2 regions of the Kineococcus lubricus genome follow, and region 1 is predicted to be linked to the other one. Evidence: riboswitches for the same ligand, from Rfam matches in the RefSeq annotation. Region 1 holds a riboswitch; the other holds the start of a gene.
The links. Region 1 has a riboswitch for glycine ahead of gcvT (glycine cleavage system aminomethyltransferase GcvT). Riboswitches for the same ligand answer to the same signal wherever they lie in the genome.
Positions count from the first base shown of each region.

Region 2: linked by a shared signal. The riboswitch ahead of gcvP (aminomethyl-transferring glycine dehydrogenase) and the one ahead of gcvT (glycine cleavage system aminomethyltransferase GcvT) in region 1 are both predicted to bind glycine.

Region 1 covers NZ_JBJLSK010000014.1:43,743-52,563, reverse strand. The annotation lists gene ACRYRX_RS12230 (MFS transporter) at 1-84, opposite strand, end outside; gene ACRYRX_RS12225 (LysR family transcriptional regulator) at 172-1,098, shown strand; gene ACRYRX_RS12220 (L-serine ammonia-lyase) at 1,079-2,437, opposite strand; gene gcvT (glycine cleavage system aminomethyltransferase GcvT) at 2,468-3,580, opposite strand; glycine riboswitch at 3,620-3,722, opposite strand; glycine riboswitch at 3,724-3,815, opposite strand; gene ACRYRX_RS12210 (tautomerase family protein) at 3,878-4,267, opposite strand; gene ACRYRX_RS12205 (LacI family DNA-binding transcriptional regulator) at 4,282-5,346, opposite strand; gene ACRYRX_RS12200 (Gfo/Idh/MocA family protein) at 5,479-6,696, shown strand; gene ACRYRX_RS12195 (sugar phosphate isomerase/epimerase family protein) at 6,722-7,720, shown strand; gene sigJ (RNA polymerase sigma factor SigJ) at 7,767-8,684, opposite strand; gene ACRYRX_RS12185 (Gfo/Idh/MocA family protein) at 8,744-8,821, opposite strand, start outside.
Region 2 covers NZ_JBJLSK010000007.1:118,413-127,233, forward strand. The annotation lists gene ACRYRX_RS07240 (cryptochrome/photolyase family protein) at 1-1,094, opposite strand, end outside; gene ACRYRX_RS07245 (SPFH domain-containing protein) at 1,165-2,220, opposite strand; gene ACRYRX_RS07250 (NfeD family protein) at 2,220-2,702, opposite strand; gene gcvP (aminomethyl-transferring glycine dehydrogenase) at 2,741-5,617, opposite strand; glycine riboswitch at 5,697-5,792, opposite strand; gene ACRYRX_RS07260 (ParA family protein) at 5,843-6,604, shown strand; gene ACRYRX_RS07265 (SMI1/KNR4 family protein) at 6,746-7,438, shown strand; gene ACRYRX_RS07270 (MerR family transcriptional regulator) at 7,513-8,112, opposite strand; gene ACRYRX_RS07275 (bifunctional nuclease family protein) at 8,261-8,740, opposite strand.

The DNA.
Region 1 (8,821 bases):
GGGCACGGTGGCGAAGGCCATCGCGGTGGCGAAGGCGGTCGCGACGAGCAGGAAGCCGAGGCGGTGCCGGCGGGGCGAGGTCATGGCGGCTGCAACCGGCCGCTGTTCCCGTCCTTCCGTCCCAGCGCTGGGCGATGGGAGGATCCATCGCTGCGAGCGATGGGAGAGGGTGTGGAGCTGCGTCAGCTCGAGGTGTTCCTGGCCGTGGTGGAGACCGGCACGATCAGCGCCGCGGCCCGGAGGCTGGGGGCGGCGCAGTCGGCGGTGAGCACGGTGGTGCGCGCGCTGGAGGAGGACCTGGGCGTCGTGCTGTTCACCCGCACGTCCCGCCGGGCCGTGCCCACCGACGCCGGGCGGGCCCTGCTGCCGCGGGCGCGGCGGTTGCTGGCGGGGGTCACCGAGGCCCGCGCCGTCGTCCGCGAGGCCGGGGACGGGCCCTCCGGCCCGCTGGCCGTCGGCGTCGTGACGACGATGCAGCCGGTGGACCTGCCCCGCCTGCTGCACCGGTTCACCGCCGCGCACCCGCGGGTCTCGGTGTCGATGCGCGTCGTGGCGGACGGCTCGCGGGGGCTGCTGCGGGCGCTGGGCGAGGGCGAGCTCGACGTCGCGTTCCTGTCCTGGCCGTTCCGCCCCCCGGGGCGGGTGGAGCTGCGGCCGCTGGTGCGCACCAGCTTCCGGCTGCTGCTGCCGCGCGGTCACCCGCTGGCCTCGCCCTCCCCCGTCGACCTGGGCGACGTGGCCGGGGAGCGGTGGATCGACGGGCCGCCGGGGTTCGGCAACCGGCTGCAGGTGGACGCGCTGTTCGACCGGGCCGGGGTCCGGCGCGCGGTCGTCCTGGAGGTCCCGGACGTCTCCTCGTTCCCCGCCTACGTCGCCGCGGGGCTGGGCGTCGCGTTCGTCCCCGGCACGGTGCCGGTCCCCGCCGGGGTCCACGAGCAGCCGGTGCGGCCCGGCGGCGCCGGGGACCTGGCGTGGTCGCTGTCGCTGGCGACCGTCCGCCCGACCGCGGACCGCCCGGCCCGCAAGGCCGTCACGGCGTTCCTGGCCGCCGTCGACGACGACGTGCGCCGCGCCCGGGTCAGCACTCGGGGACGTTGACCCCCACCACGGTCAGCGCGAGGCCGCCCAGCGACGTCTCCTTGTACTCCGAGCGCATGTGCGCGCCGGTCTGCCGCATCGTGGCGATGGCGGTGTCGAGGCTGACGACGTGGCGGCCGTCGCCGCGCATCGCGGTGCGGGCGGCGTGGATGGCGGTGGTGGCGCCGACGGCGTTGCGCTCGATGCAGGGGATCTGCACGAGCCCGCCGACGGGGTCGCACGTCAGCCCGAGGTGGTGCTCGACGGCGATCTCGGCGGCGTTCTCCACCTGCTCGGGGGTCCCGCCGAGGACCTCGGTGAGCCCGGCGGCGGCCATCGCGCTCGCGGACCCGACCTCGCCCTGGCAGCCGACCTCGGCCCCGGAGATGGAACCGGTCTCCTTCAGGACGATGCCGACGCCGCCGGCGGCCAGCAGGAACCGGACGGTCCCGGCGTCGTCGGCGCCGGGCACGAAGCGGCGGTAGAAGTGCAGGACGGCCGGGACGATCCCGGCGGCCCCGTTGGTGGGGGCGGTCACGACCCGCCCGCCGGCGGCGTTCTCCTCGTTGACGGCGAGCGCGAACAGGCTCACCCAGTCCATGGCGTGCAGGACGTCGGAGCCGGAGCGGCCCTCCTCGGCGAGCAGTTGCCGGTGCAGCCCCGGCGCGCGGCGGCGGACGCCGAGCCCGCCGGGCAGCACCCCGTCGGTGACCAGGCCGTGGTCGACGCAGGCCCGCATCGCGGCGAAGACGCGCAGCAGCCCGGCGTCGACGTCGGCGGCGGGCCGGATGCTCTCCTCGTTGCGCCGCACCAGGTCCGCGACGCCCAGGCCGGTGGCGCGGCAGTGCTCCAGGAGCTCGGCGCCGGTGCGGAAACCCCACGGCAGGCCGGGGCCGGGGCCGGCGACGGGCGCGTCGGGTTCCAGCGGGTGGTCCTTCACGAACCCGCCGCCGACGGAGTAGGACGTCCGTTCGGCGACGACGGCGCCGTGGGCGTCGCGGGCGGTGAACACCATGCCGTTGGGGTGGGCCGGCAGCGAGCGGGCGACGAGCCGGACGTCGGCGTCGAGGTCGAAGCGGACGGCGCGCCGGCCCAGCAGGTGCAGTTCCCCGGTGCGGCGGATCTCGTCGAGGTGGCCCTCGACGGCGTCGGGGTCGACGTCCTCGGGGCGTTCGCCGAGCAGCCCCAGGACGACGGCGCGGTCGCTGCCGTGGCCGCGGCCGGTGGCGCCCAGGGAGCCGTGCAGGTCGACGGTGACCGAGTGCACCCGGTCGAGGTCGAGGCCCTCGGCGAACGCGAGCGCGGCCCGCATGGGGCCGACGGTGTGCGAGCTCGAGGGGCCGATGCCGATCGAGAACATGTCGAAGACGGACAGGGGCCCGGCCACGCCTCAGCGCTCCCGGCGGTAGAAGGGCAGCGGGACGACCTGCACGGGCAGCTCGGTCCCGCGGACGTCGACGCCCAGGGCGGTGCCCGGCGCGGCGTGGGCGCGGTCGACGTGGGCCAGGGCGACGGGGTGGCCCAGCGTCGGGGACAGCGCCCCGCTGGTGACCTCCCCGACGACGGCGCCGCCAGAGACGACGGCGTACCCGGCGCGGGGGGCGCGCCGGCCGGTGCCGGCGAGCCCGACGAGGACGCGCGGGGGTTCTTCGGCGGCGAGCCGGCGCAGCGCCTCCAGCCCGACGGTGCCGGGGTCCTTGTCGAGGTGGACGATCCGCCCGAGGCCGGCGGCGTAGGGGCTGACGTCGCGGCGCAGCTCGTGCCCGTACAGCGGCATCCCGGCCTCCAGGCGCAGCGTGTCGCGGCAGGCCAGCCCGGCGGGCACGCCGCCGTGCTCGCGGGTCGCGGCCAGCAGGAGGTCCCAGGCGCGCTCGGCGTCGGCGACGGGCACGAGGACCTCGAACCCGTCCTCCCCGGTGTAGCCGGTGCGGGCGAGCAGGACGTCGGCGCCGCTCAGGGTGGTGGGCGTGCAGCGGTAGTAGCCGAGCGCGCCGAGGTCGGCGGCCACCAGGGGTGCGAGGGCGGCGGCGGAGGCGGGGCCCTGGACGGCGAGCAGGGCCCAGCGGGCGGTCTCGTCGGCGACGTGCGCGTCGTGGGGGCGGGCCCGGTCGGCGAGGGCGACGACGACGGGTTCGACGTTCGCGGCGTTGGCGACGACGAGGAACTCCTGCTCGTCGAGGCGGTAGGTCACGAGGTCGTCGACGATGCCGCCGTCGGCGTCGACGACGAGGCCGTACGCGGCGCGGCCGATCGGCATCGCGGAGGGGCGGCCGACGAGGGCGGCGTCGAGGGCGGCGGCGGCGCCGGGGCCGCTGACGCGGATCTCGCCCATGTGGGAGAGGTCGAACAGGCCGGCGGTCTCGCGCACGGCGCGGTGCTCGGCGAGCTCGGAGGTGTAGCGCAGCGGCATGGACCAGCCGGCGAAGTCGGTGAAGGAGGCGCCGAGGGCCGCGTGCCGGGCGGCGAGCGGGCTGGCGGTGGGGGCGGCGGCGGCGGTGGTCAAGGGGCTCCTCTCGTCGCGGCCGCGGGTGCGGCCGGGTGGACCCCCTCTGTCGCGGGACCTGAGAGCTTCACCCGGTGCGCGGCGCCGCGCACGGGCTTTCCCCGTCGGTGAGGACCCGGAGGGGTCCTGCTTTCCAGAGCGGCCTGCCCGTGGCGGTACGTGGACCTGAGAGGTTCCGGGGTGGTTGCTCCTTCGGTGTCCACCGCGGGCGGTGGCGCTCTCCCGCCGGGGCGCAGCGGCCGTGTGTTCAGTTGTCCGTGCTTCGCCGGACAGCCTCGCACACGGCCACCGGAGCGGCTACAGCTCGCCGGTGAGGAACTGCGCGCGCCCGTGCCCGAAGGACCAGTCGGCGTCGGCGTTCTCGACGACGGAGACGACGACGTCGCTGGGGGCGATGCCGGCCTCCTTCTCGAGGTTGCGCGTCAGCAGCCGGTAGAAGTCCTCCTTCTGCTGCTGGGTGCGCTTGCGGCTGGTCATCTGCAGGACGACGACGTCCCGGGTGCGGTCGATGCCCAGGCCGGTGTCGTGGACGACCATCTCGCCCGCGGGGTGCTGGTGCACGACCTGGTAGCGGTCGCCGTCGGGGACCTCGAAGGCTTCCACGACGGCGGCGTGGGCGGCGTCGAGCAGGGTGGTGAGCTCGGCCTGGGTGCGGCCGGCGACGAGGTCGAAGCGGAGCAGGGGCACGGGAACCTCCAGGACTAGTTTGTCCTGTCATTCTGACATGTTAGTCCGCCGCCGGGAACCCCGGTCGTACCGCGCACGACCAGCCGCGGTTCGAGCACCACGTCCACCGGGCCCTCGTCGGCGCCCTCCTCGCCCCCGGCACCGTCGAGCCGGCCCACCGCCAGCCGCACCGCGCAGCGCGCCTGCTCGGCCGGGTCCTGGCTCACCGACGTCAGCCGCACGTGCCCGAGCTGGGCGAGCGGGCTGTCGTCGTACCCGGTCAGCGACACGTCGCCCGGGACGGCCACGCCCTCGCGGTTGAGCACGTCCAGGAACCCGACCGCGACCCGGTCGTTGACCGCCACCACGGCCGTCGGCGCCCACCCCTCCCGCAGGGCGCGGCGGGCCGCGGCCACCCCCGACTCCTCGTCGAACCCCGCCTCGACCGCACGGGTCCGCAGCCCCAGCGCCGCGGCGGCCGCCTCGACGCCCGCGCGGCGGTCCGCGGCGATGTCCCCGGCTCCCCCGCCGACGTGCAGCAGGTCGCGGTGGCCCAGCGCGGCGAGGTGCTCGACCACCAGCCGCATCCCCACCTCGTCCGAGGCGCGCACGACGTCGGGCCCCCGGCCCGGCGCCGCCCCGGCCCGCGCCCGGCGGCCCAGGACCACGACGGGGGCCCGGGCGTCGAGCCGGGCGAGCTCCAGGGGGCTGGACTCCGGCCCGAGCAGCAGCAGCGCCTCGCACCGGGAGTCCAGCAGCGTCTCGACGGCGACCCGCTCCCCGCGGGTGCGGCCGACCGGGGCCAGGACCACCTCGTACCCGGCTTCCTCGGCCGCCGACACCAGCTCCTCGACGAGCTCGGCGTGGTAGGCGTTGCGGACGCTCATGGCGACCCCCAGCAGTCGCGTGCGGCGCAGCGCCAGCGAGCTCGCGGCCCGGTCCGCGCGGTAGCCGAGCTCCTCGGCGGCCCGCAGCACGCGCGCCGCGGTCTGCGCGCTCGGTCCCGCCGCACCCCGCAGCGCCAGGGAGACCATCCCCTTGGAGACGCCCGCCAGCGCGGCGACGTCCTTGATCGTGGGGCGACCGACCGGACCGGGCACCGGACCTCCTGGGACAGCTTGACATCGACGGTGGTTCGAACCGATTCTACTCGTGGCTGTTCAAACCGGTTTGAAAACCGGTCCGCACCACCGTCGGTGCACCCCCCACCCAGTCCTGAGAGGCCCACGAGGATGTCTGCCACCCGCACGCGCCCCCTCGGCGTCGCCGTCATCGGCGCCGGCATGGCCGGTCGCGCCCACATCGCCGGCTACCGCACCGCCACCACCCTCACCGGCGGGGCCTACGGGGAGGGGCTGCCCCCCGTCCGCCTCGTGGCCGTCGCCGACGCGCACGCCCCCTTCGCCGAGGCCGCCGCCACCCGCTACGGCTACGAGCGCGCCGAGACGAGCTGGCAGGCCGTCGCCGAGGCCGACGACGTCGACGCCGTCAGCGTCGTCGTCGCCAACCACCTGCACCGCGAGATCGTCGAGGGGCTGCTCGCCGCCGGCAAGCACGTCCTGTGCGAGAAGCCGCTGGCCCCCTCCGTCGCCGACGCCGAGGCCATGGTCGCCGCGGCCGCCGCCCGCCCCGACCTCGTCGCCGCGGTCGGCTTCACCTTCCGCCGCTCCCCCGCGATCAACGCCCTGCGCGAGCAGGTCCGCAACGGCCACCTCGGCGAGGTCCGGCACTTCAACGGGCACTACTGGTGCGACTACGCCGCCAACCCGGGCGCGCCGATCAGCTGGCGCTACAAGGGCGGCCCCGGCTCCGGCGCGCTGGCCGACATCGGCAGCCACGTCGTCGACCTCGGCGAGTTCTTCTGCGGCCCGGTGCGGTCGGTCCGCGGCGCCGTGTTCTCCCAGGTGACCGCGCGCCGCCCCAAGCCCGTCGGCGTCGTCGTCGGGCACGCGATGTCCGAGGTCGGGACGGAGTTCGAGGACGTCGAGAACGAGGACCTCGCCACCTTCACCGCGACCTTCGCGAACGGCGCGACCGGCACGTTCTCCGTCTCGCGCATCGCCCACGGCCAGCCCAACGGCCTCGGGTTCGAGATCTTCGCCGAGAACGGCGCCGGTGCCTTCGACCTCAACCGCACCGGCGAGTTCACCATCGCCGACAGCACCGCCCCCGGGGTGGTCAACGGGTACCGCCAGGTGCTCGTGGGCCCCGCCCACCCCTACGTCGCCGGTGGCCTCCCCATGGACTTCCCCAGCGTCGGGCACAGCCAGAACGACTTCTTCACGTTCCAGTGCCGGGCGTTCCTGAACGAGATCGCCGGGGGCGCCGGAACCCCGATCGGCGACCTGCCGGTGGTGCCGCCGATGGCCCACGGCCTGCACAACCTGCGCGTGCTCGACGCGGTCACCCGCGCCGCGGCCGCCGCAGGTGAGACCATCCCCGTCGACTGACCGCACCGAACCCCCGGAGAACCCCATGAAGCTCGGCGTCTACAACGCGATCCTGCACGACCGCTCCCTGCCCGAGGCCCTGGAGGTCATCGCCGGCCTCGGCCTGACCGGCATCGAGATCAACACCGGCGGGTTCCTCCCGGCCGTGCACGTCCCCACCTTCGACGACATCCTCGTCAGCGACACCGCCCGCGACGACTTCCTCGGCGTCTTCGAGGGCACCGGCGTGTCGATCGCCGGCCTGAACTGCAACGGCAACCCGCTGCACCCCAACAAGACCATCGGCGACAAGCACGCCGAGGACGTCCGCCGCTCGGTGCGGCTGGCCCACCGGCTGGGCCAGAACCGCGTCGTGACGATGTCCGGCCTGCCGGGCGCCGACGCGTCCGCGGTCCACCCCACCTGGGTCGTCAACGCCTGGAACTCCCGCGACCTGGACATCATCGAGTACCAGTGGTCCGTCGCCGTCCCGTTCTGGAAGGAGATCGACGCCCTCGGCCGCGAGCTCGACGTGAAGGTGGCCCTCGAACTGCACCCGCAGAACGTCGCCTTCAACCCCGCGAACCTGCGCGAGCTCGTCGAGCGCACCGGCGCCACCCACGTCGGGGTGGAACTCGACGCCTCGCACCTGTTCTGGCAGCAGATGGACCCCGTCGCCGTCGTCCGCGACCTCGGCCCCCTGGTGTTCCACGCCGCCGCCAAGGACGTCCGCATCAACCCCGCCGCCGCGATCTACGGCGTGCTCGACAACCGGTTCCGCCGCCTCGACCCCTCCGAGGACCGCACCAACCTCGGCGGCGACGAGTGGGTCAACGAGTGGCCGAAGGAGTCCGCGTGGGACTTCGTCGCGCTCGGCAAGGGCCACGACACCGCGTTCTGGACCGAGTTCCTCCGCGCGCTGCACGAGGTCGACCCGGACATGATCTGCAACATCGAGCACGAGGACGTCGAGCTCGGCCGCGTCGAGGGCCTGGAGGTGGCCGCGAAGGTGCTGCGGGACGCCGCAGCCGCCGCCGGGGTCTGACCCGCCGGGCCCCGGCCGCCGGTACCGCCCGGCGGCCGGGGCCCCGTCAGGGACGGGCGTCCCACACCCGCAGCTTCGCCGGGTTCATCTGGATCCACACCTCGCGCACCCGCCCGTCCGTGACGCCGAAGTTCACCACCGCGCGCACCCGTCCCCCCTGGTCACCGGCGTCGCCGCCGACCAGGAGGAACGCCAGCCCGTCCCCGGTGACGGTGGGCTCCAGCCGCAGCGACGGGTCCTTGCAGGCGATGCCCAGGACGAACCGCGCGACGTTCGAGACGCCCAGCACCGGCCGCCGGGCCGCGCTGACCACCCCGCCGCCGTCGCTGACCAGCGTCACCGACGGGTCCAGCAACGCCGACAGCGCCGCCAGGTCGCCCGTGCCGGCCGCGTGCGCGAACGCCCGGACGACGTCGTCGTGCACGGCCCGGTCCAGCCCCACCGCCCCGCGCTCGCGGACCCGCCGCCGCGCCGAGGACGCCAGCTGCCGCACGGCGGCCGGCGTCCGGCCCACGATCGCCGCGACCTCACCGAACGGGACCGCGAAGACGTCGTGCAGCACGAACGCGACCCGCTCCGCCGGCGTCATGGCCTCCATGACCACCAGCACGGCCGTGCTGACCGACTCGGCCAGGCTGACCCGCTCGAACGGGTCGGCCGCCTCCCCCGCCGAACCGGCGAAGTGCTGCGCCGGGACGGGTTCGGGCAGCCACTGGCCCACGTAGCGCTCACGGCGGTGCCGCGCGGACCCGAGCACGTCCAGGCAGACGCGGCTCGCGACCGTCGTGAGCCAGGCCGACGGGTTCACCACCGCCGCCCGCTCCGCCTCGCCCAGCCGGTACCAGCGGAGGTACGTCTCCTGCACGGCGTCTTCGGCCTCGGCGGTCGTGCCGAGCACCCGGTACGCCAGCGCCACCAGCCGCCGCCGCTCGGCGTGGACGTCCACCGTCTCCTCGACCGCCACCGCTCACCCCTCCCCCGGACCCGCCGACCACCCGGGGGCAGGGTGCCACGGGCGGCCGTTCAGAGGTGCACGACCTCCCCGGTCCGCGCGCTGCGGGCCGCCGCCTCCAGCAGCACGAGCCCGGCGACGGAGTCGGC
Region 2 (8,821 bases), on a different contig from region 1:
ATGTGGTGGACCCACCCCTCGTCGCGCACCCCGGCCAGGACGTCCCGCAGGCAGTTCGCCTCCACGGCGTCGGCGTCCAGGTCGGTGAACCAGCGCGGCAGCCGGCGCCGGGCCCGCAGGGCGTTGCGCCGCCGGTAGTCCTCCCCCAGGTGCCAGTACAGGTGCCAGGTGTAGGACCGCCAGCCCACGACCTGCCGGACGAAACCCTCGACCGAGGCCAGCCGCACGCCGTGCGCGCGGCCGTGCTCCTCGGCGCGGCGCGCCACCTCCACGGGGTCGAGGAGGCCGAGGTTCTGCGGTGCCGACAGCAGGGAGTGCGACATCCACCGGTCCTGCGCGAGCATGGCGTCCTCGTAGACGCCGAACTGCTCCAGCCGGTGCCGCAGGAAGTGCCGCAGCGCGGTGAGGGCCTCGCGGCGGGTGACCGCGAACCGGCGCGGGCCGTCGGTGCCGGTGAACTCGATCCCGTCGTCGCGCACCCACCGGTCGAGGTCGGCGCGGACCTCCTCGTCGATCGCGTCCTCGGTGGGCCACCAGGGTTCGCGGACCTCGAGGCGGTCCCGCTTCGGCGGGCCCTCGCGGTTGTCGTGGTCGTAGTTCCAGGTCCCGCCCACGGGGCCGTCGCCGTCCATGAGCAGCCGGTGGTGCCGCCGGACGTCGCGGTAGAAGTCCTCCATGAGCAGGCGCCGGTCACCGCGGCGCGCGGCCCACCCGGCGAACTGCTCCTCGGAGACCACGAAACCCCGGGACGGGAGGACCTCGACGTCCGGCAGCGTCCGCACGAAGCGCCGCGCCCGGTACGACGTGGGGTCGCACACGCTCAGGGGTTCGTCGTGCCCGTCCCGGTAGCGGGCCAGCCCCTCGCGGTAGGTCCCGGCCCGGACGAACACCGCCCGGTCCCCCAGCTCGGCCGCCCGGTGCCGCAGCGCCGACAGCACCAGGTGCGCCTTGCGCCGGTGGAACCGCCTGCGGCGGAACACCTCGCGGGACTCGATGAGCAGGACGGGCTGGCGCGGGGCGTCGAGGAAGTGCGGTCCGAGCTGGTCGGCGAACAGCCACCGCCGGGTCCGGGGCGAGGTGTCTGGTTCCGGCACGGTCCCACTGTGACCAGGCGGCGGCGGTTCGGCACCCCGGGACGGCCCGGGACGGGCCCGGACGGCGGGGTCAGGCGTCCTTGCCGAGCCGGGTGGCGCCCTCGGCGTCGCGGGTCGCGCCCTCGGCCTCGGCCCGGGCCCGCTTCAGCGCCTCGTCCGGGTCCTCCAGGACGACCTCCTCGAAGTGCGTCCGCGGCTCCTCCCGCGGGGCCCGGGGCGGCCGGGGAGCGTCCGGACCCGGCGGGGTGGCGCCGTGGGCGGAGAACATCGAGCCGAAACCCTTGAGCGCGTCGTTGAGCTCGCTCGGCACGATCCACACCTTGTTCGCGTCGCCCTTGGCGATCTGCGGCAGCGTCTGCAGGTACTGGTAGGCCAGCAGCTTGGGGTCGGGGTCGCCGCGGTGGATGGCGTCGAACACCTGCGTGATGGCCTTCGCCTCACCCTGCGAGCGCAGGATCGCCGCCTGCGCCGACCCCTCGGCCCGCAGGATCGAGGACTGCTTCTCGCCCTCGGCGGTGAGGATCTGCGACTGCTTGAGCCCCTCGGCGTTGAGGATCGCGGCGCGCCGGTCGCGCTCGGCGCGCATCTGCTTCTCCATCGAGTCCTGCACGCTGGCCGGCGGGTCGATCGCCTTGAGCTCCACGCGGTTCACGCGGATCCCCCAGCGGCCGGTGGCCTCGTCGAGCACCCCGCGCAGCTGGCCGTTGATCTGGTCGCGGCTGGTCAGGGTCTGCTCCAGGTCCAGGGAGCCGATGACGTTGCGCAGCGTGGTGACGGTCAGCTGCTCGATGCCCTGGATGTAGTTCGCGATCTCGTAGGTCGCCGACTTCGGGTCGGTCGGCTGGTAGTAGATGACGGTGTCGATGCTCACGACGAGGTTGTCGGAGGTGATGACCGGCTGCGGCGGGAACGAGACGACCTGCTCGCGCAGGTCGACGTTCGCGCGGACCTTGTCGATGAACGGGACCAGGAAGTGCAGCCCCGCGTCCAGGGTCCGGGAGTACCGGCCGAGCCGTTCGACGATGACGGCGGTGGCCTGCGGCACGATCCGGATCGTCCGGATGATCACGGTCACCACGAACAGGACGACCAGGAGCAGCACGACGAGGGTCACGACGTTGTCCATCAGGGCTTCTCCTCCAGCGGTGCGACGGGCAGGGGCCCGACGACGGCGGTCGCGCCGTCGATGGCGGTGACCACGACGTCGTCGCCGACGGCGAAGGACGGGCCGGCCGACCGGGCCGACCACGTCTCCCCCACCAGCTTGACCTGGCCGCCGCGGACCGTGACCTCGGCCAGGACCAGCGCCGTCCGCCCGACGAGGGCGGCGGCGTTGGTCGTGCCGACGGGGGGCATCCGCAACCGGCGCAGCAGGACCGGCCGGATCGTGCCGATGAGCAGGCCGGCGACGGCGGCCGCCACGAGCACCTGCCCCACGAAGCCCAGGCCGAGGGCGTCGGCGGCGGCGCCCGCGAGCGCCCCGCCGGCCAGCATCGCGAACACCAGGTCGATCGCGGTGATCTCCAGGATCCCCAGGACCAGGGCCGCGGCGATCCACAGCAGCCAACTGCGGTCCAGCAGCGCGTCCAGGAACTCCACGGTGATCACCCCCTGGGCCGGATCCTACCCAGGGGGCCGCGCGGTGCTCAGTAGGCGCTCAGGGGCGGGCAGGAGCAGACGAGGTTGCGGTCGCCCGCGGCCCCGTCGATGCGCCGCACCGGCGGCCAGTACTTGGTGCGCGGGTCCGTGCCGTTCGGGTAGACGGCCTCGGCGCGCGTGTACGGGTGGTCCCACTCGCCGGTGAGGCAGGCCGCGGTGTGCGGGGCGTGCCGCAGCGGGGAGTCGGCGACGGCCCAGCGGCCGTCGGCGATCTCCTGCACCTCCGCGGCGATGGCGAGCATCGCGTCGCAGAACCGGTCGAGCTCGGCGAGGTCCTCGCTCTCGGTGGGTTCGACCATGAGGGTGCCCGCCACGGGGAACGACATGGTCGGGGCGTGGAACCCGTGGTCGATGAGCCGCTTGGCGACGTCGTCGACCGTGACGCCGGTGGCCTTCGTCATCGGGCGCAGGTCGAGGATGCACTCGTGGGCGACGAGCCCGCCCGGGCCGCGGTAGAGCACGGGGAACGCGTCGGCGAGCCGCGCCGCGACGTAGTTCGCCGACAGCACCGCCTGCACGGTGGCGGCGCGCAGGCCGTCGGGGCCCATGAGCCGCAGGTACGCCCACGGGATCGGCAGGATCCCGGCCGAGCCGAACGGGGCCGCCGACACCATCCCGACGCCGCCGGCGTCGGGGGCGGTCGAGGGCAGGAACGGGGCGAGGTGGGAGCGGACCGCGACGGGCCCCACGCCCGGGCCGCCGCCGCCGTGCGGGATGCAGAACGTCTTGTGCAGGTTCAGGTGCGAGACGTCGGCGCCGAACCGGCCCGGCCGCGCGAGCCCGACCAGGGCGTTGAGGTTCGCCCCGTCGACGTACACCTGGCCCCCGGCGTCGTGCACGAGGGCGCAGACCTCGCGGATCGACTCCTCGTACACCCCGTGGGTCGAGGGGTAGGTCACCATGAGCGCGGCGAGGTCGTCGGCGTGCTCGCCCACCTTCGCGCGCAGGTCGTCGAGGTCGACGTTCCCGGCCTCGTCGCACGCGACGACGACCACCTTCAGCCCGGCCATGACGGCGCTGGCGGCGTTGGTGCCGTGCGCGGAGCTGGGGATGAGGCAGGTCGTCCGCTCACCCTGCCCCTGGGCCAGGTGGTACGCCCGGATGGCCAGCAGCCCGGCGAACTCGCCCTGGGACCCGGCGTTGGGCTGCAGGGAGACCGCGTCGTACCCGGTGACCTCGGCCAGCCAGCGTTCGAGGTCGGCCACGAGCTCGGCGGTCCCGGCGAGCTGGTCGGCCGGGGCGTAGGGGTGCAGGTCGGCGAACTCGGGCCAGGAGATGGGCTCCAGCTCGGTCGTCGCGTTGAGCTTCATGGTGCACGAGCCCAGCGGGATCATCCCGCGGTCCAGGGCGTAGTCGGCGTCGGAGAGCCGGGCCAGGTAGCGCAGCATCGCCGTCTCGGAGCGGTGCCGGGAGAACACCGGGTGGGTGCAGAACCCCGACGTCCGGCGCAGCGCGGCGGGCAGCGCGGGGTCGGCGTCCGCCGCGGGGGCCTGGACCCCGAACCCGGCGAGCGCGGCGGCGACGTGCGCGTCGGAGGTGGTCTCGTCGACGGTGAGCCCGACGTGGTCGGCGTCGACCGGGCGCAGGTTCACGCCCGCCGCCAGCGCGGCGGCGACGACCTCGCGGGCCCGGCCGGGGACGCGGGCCAGGACCGTGTCGAAGAACTCGTCGTGGACGACCTCGACGCCCCCGGCGCGCAGCGCACCGGCCAGCCCCGCGGCCCGGCGGGCCACCTGCGTCCCGATGGCGCGCAGGCCGTCCGGCCCGTGCCAGACGGCGTAGCAGCCGGCCATGACGGCCAGCAGGACCTGGGCGGTGCAGATGTTCGACGTCGCCTTGTCGCGGCGGATGTGCTGCTCGCGGGTCTGCAGCGCCAGCCGGTAGGCCGGGTTGCCGTCGGCGTCGACGGAGACCCCCACGAGCCGGCCCGGCAGCGACCGCTCCAGCCCCTTGCGGACGGCCATGTACGCGGCGTGCGGGCCGCCGGCGCCCATCGGGACGCCGAAGCGCTGGCTGGAGCCCACGGCGACGTCGACGCCGAACTCCCCCGGCGCCACGAGCAGCGTCAGGGCCAGCAGGTCGGCGGCGGCCACGGCGACCGCCCCGCGGGCGTGGGCGTCGGCGACGACGCCGGTGAGGTCGCGGACGCGGCCGGAGGTGCCGGGGTACTGCACGAGCAGCCCGAAGACGTCGCCGATCCCGGCGAGGGGGTCGGGGGCGTCGAGGTCGACGACCTCCAGGCGCAGGCCCAGCGGGACGGCGCGGGTGCGCAGGACGGCCAGGGTCTGGGGCAGGACGTCGGCGTCGACGGCGAACGCGGCCCCGGCGGGGGCCTTGGAGGTGCGGCGGGCCAGCGTCATGGCCTCGGCCGCGGCGGTGCCCTCGTCGAGCAGCGAGGCGTTGGCGACGTCCAGGCCGGTGAGGTCGGTGACGGCGGTCTGGAAGTTCAGCAGCGCCTCGAGGCGGCCCTGGGAGATCTCCGGCTGGTACGGCGTGTAGGCCGTGTACCAGGCGGGGTCCTCCAGGACGTTGCGGCGCACCACGGCCGGGGTGCGGGTGCCGTGGTAGCCCAGGCCGATCATCGACGGCACGACGCGGTTCTTCGCGGCCAGCGCCCGCAGCGCGGCCGTCACCGACGTCTCGTCGAGGGCCGCGGGCAGGTCGAGGGCGCCGTCGCGGATGCCGGCCGGGACGGCCCGGTCGACGAGGTCGTCCAGGCCGGTGAGCCCGACGACCTCCAGCATGCGGGCGACGGCGCCGGCGTCGGGGCCGATGTGCCGGGCGCTGAACGGCAGGGCGCCGGGTGCGGCGGTGCGCTCGGCGGCCGGGACGGCGGGCGCGGGGGGGACGGACAGCGAGGTCATGACGCTCCGGGGGATCGCGGGAACCGGGTGGACCTCCCCGTCTGTCACCGGCCCGCGAGGGACCGGCTCCAGAGCGGCCTTGCCCCGCGTGGTCCTTCCGCCTGAGAGGTTCCGGGGATGTTGCCCCTTCGGCGCCCCGGTCCGCACGGATCGAGGTCTCTCCCACACGAGGTGAACGGCCTGCGTGGAGTCTAGGGGGTCCGGCGCGCCGGTATCCTGCCCGCCGTGATCAGCCTCGCCGTCAGCAGCGCCAAAGGTGGGGTGGGCAAGACCTCCGTCGTCCTCGGGCTCGCGTCCGCAGCCCTCCACCGCGGCACCAGCACCCTCGTCGTCGACCTCGACCCCCAGGCCGACGCCACGTCCGGCCTCGACGTGACCGCCCAGCGCCGGCACGACGTCGCCGCGGTGCTCCAGGCCCCCAAGCGCCGCGTGGCCGAGGAGGCCGTGGCCCCCAGCGGGTGGGTCGACGACCACCCCGGCCTGCTGGACGTGCTGACGGGGTCGGCGTCCTCGGCCCGGCTGGACACCCCCGAGGCCGACGAGGAGGGGCTGAAGGCGTTGCGCCGGGCGCTGAAGAAGCTCGACGACCACGAGGTCGCGCTGATCGACACGCCGCCGTCGCTGGGGGGCCTGACCCGCTCGGCGTGGCAGGCCGCCGACGCCGTCCTCGTCGTCTCCGACGCCAGCCGGTTCTCGGTGGCCGCCGTCGACCGCACCCTGCGCGAGATCCGCGCGCTGCGCTCGGGCCCGCGCCTGGTGGGGGTCCTCGTCAACCGGTTCACCCAGCGCTCGGGCGAGCAGCGGTTCCGGTACGAGGAGCTGCGGTCGCTGTTCGGCGACCTCGTCCTGGAGCCGCTGCCGGACCGCGTCTGCGTGCCGCAGTCGCAGGGGGCCGGCGTGCCGCTGCACTCGCTGCGGGCCCGCACCGCCAAGACGCTCGCCGGGCAGTTCGACGACGTCCTGGACCGGGTCCTGCTGCGCGGCTGAGGGAACCGGCGGGGTTCGGCCGCCGTCCGAGGTGCGGGATGATCGCCGAGCGTCTACCGTCCAGGAACGGCGTGTGCCCGGGATCGTCCCCGTGGGTACTGCCCCGCTCTCCCCGCTCCGCTGCGGGTCCTAGGAGGTTCCGTGACGTCGTCGAACACCCCCCTCGAGGCCGGGCGCACCGGCCGCGCCGACCAGGCCCGCGTCGTGCGGGCCGCCCGGACCGCCGCACCGGTCCCGGCCCCCGTGCGGGTCGCGGTGGCCGATCCCGAGGCCGACCGCATCGCCGGTCTGGTGCAGCGGCTGCGGTCGCACTGGACGCGCACCGGCGCCGACATCGCGACCCGGCTGCGCCCGGGCGTCGACGACGCCCGGCTGGACGCCGTGGAACGCCAGATGGGTCTGCTGCTGCCCCGGGGGGCCCGCGCCTGGTGGCGCGCGGCCGACGGGGTCGACCCGGTCCGCACGACCTTCCGGACCAGCGCGCCGACCGTCGGTCCCGGCGGCTGGGTGCCGCTGGGTCTGGACGAGGCCGTGCAGCGCGCCACGGGCCAGGGCCCGGGGCTGGCCGCACCCCCGGCCCTGCTGCCGGTCTTCGCCCGGGACGAGGAGCTGATCGCCGTCCGGCTGGGTTCCAGCCGGGCCGTGGTGGAGCAGCTCGTGCTGGCCGAGGACAAGGAGAGCTACCAGCACTCCTGGCGGGTGGGGCTGGACGAGCTGCTCAGCACCTGGGCCGACGCGCTGCTGGCCGCGGTGATCTGGCTGCCCGACGCGCACGACTGGGTCACCGACCCGTTCGCCCTGCAGGCGCTGCCCCGCGCCGAACTGCTCGACTGACCGGACACCGGCCGCACGCACGACGACCCCCGCACCGCTCGGCGGTGCGGGGGTCGTCGTGCGTGACGGGTGGGTCAGCCGGCCTCGCGGGCGGCCCGGCGGCGGGACAGCTCGTCGGCCAGCACCATGGCGCTGTCGCCCTGGGCGCGGTCGGCCGGACGCTCGCTGGGCAGCGACGCCAGCTCGCCCTCGACCTCGCGCCACACGCGGCCGACGGCGATCCCGAAGACGCCCTGGCCACCCTGGACGAGATCTATCACCTCGTCCGCCGAGGTGCACTCGTAGACGCTGGCGCCGTCGGACATCAGCGTGATCTGGGCGAGGTCGTCGATGCCGCGCTCGCGCAGGTGCATGACCGCGGTGCGGATCTGGTGCAGCGACACCCCGGTGTCCAGGAGCCGCTTGACGACCTTCAGGACGAGGATGTCCCGGAACCCGTAGAGGCGTTGCGAACCCGACCCCGAGGCCCCGCGGACGCTGGGGGCGACCAGGTCGGTGCGGGCCCAGTAGTCGAGCTGGCGGTAGGTGATCCCGGCGGCCTTGCACGCGGTCTGCCCGCGGTAGCCGACCTCGTCGTCGAGCACGGGGAGGTCCTCCGCGAACAGCACGCCCTGGGCACGCGCAGGGGGGGACACCTTCTGCGACGACCCTGCGACTGCGTCGCCACTGCTCACGCCGGCCTCCTCGTCATCGCCACCCGTCGAGGTCTCGACCGGAGCGTTCCCTGTACTGACCGTAGAAGAGCACCCCCGGAGCGTCAACGAGGCGCGCGGCGTGGCGTTCCTCGTGACCATCCTGTGACACCTCCCGGGCCCGCAGGCCCTACCGGTCGCCCGAACCGGACTCGAAGTCCTCCGGGGTGATGTGGTCGAGGAACTCGCGGAACTTCTCCACCTCGTCCTCGTCCTCGTCCGGGACGGGCACCCCGCCGGAGTCGAGGACCCCCTCGGCGCTCACGATCGGGCACCCGACGCGCAACGCCAGCGCGATGGCGTCGGAGGTGCGGGAGCTGACGGTCAGCCCACCGTCGAAGGCCAGCTCCGCGAAGTAGACGTTGTCCTTGACCGCCACGATGCGGACCTCCTCCAGACGCCGGCCGACGGCCTCGATGACGTCCTTGAGCAGGTCGTGGGTCAGCGGCCGCGGCGGCACGACGCCCTGCTGGGCGAAGGCGATCGCGCTGGCCTCGGGCGCGCCGATCCAAATGGGCAGGTAACGGTCGCCGTCCCGCTCGCGCAGCAGCACGATCGGGTTGTTGGAAGGCATCTCGACCCTGACGCCGATGACATCGAGCGCTCGCACGGGTTCACCGTACCCCCGGAACGGGCCGGTGGGCCGGTCGGGCCCCGGCGCGTTCACCGGCCGGTCCGCCCCAGGGCCCCG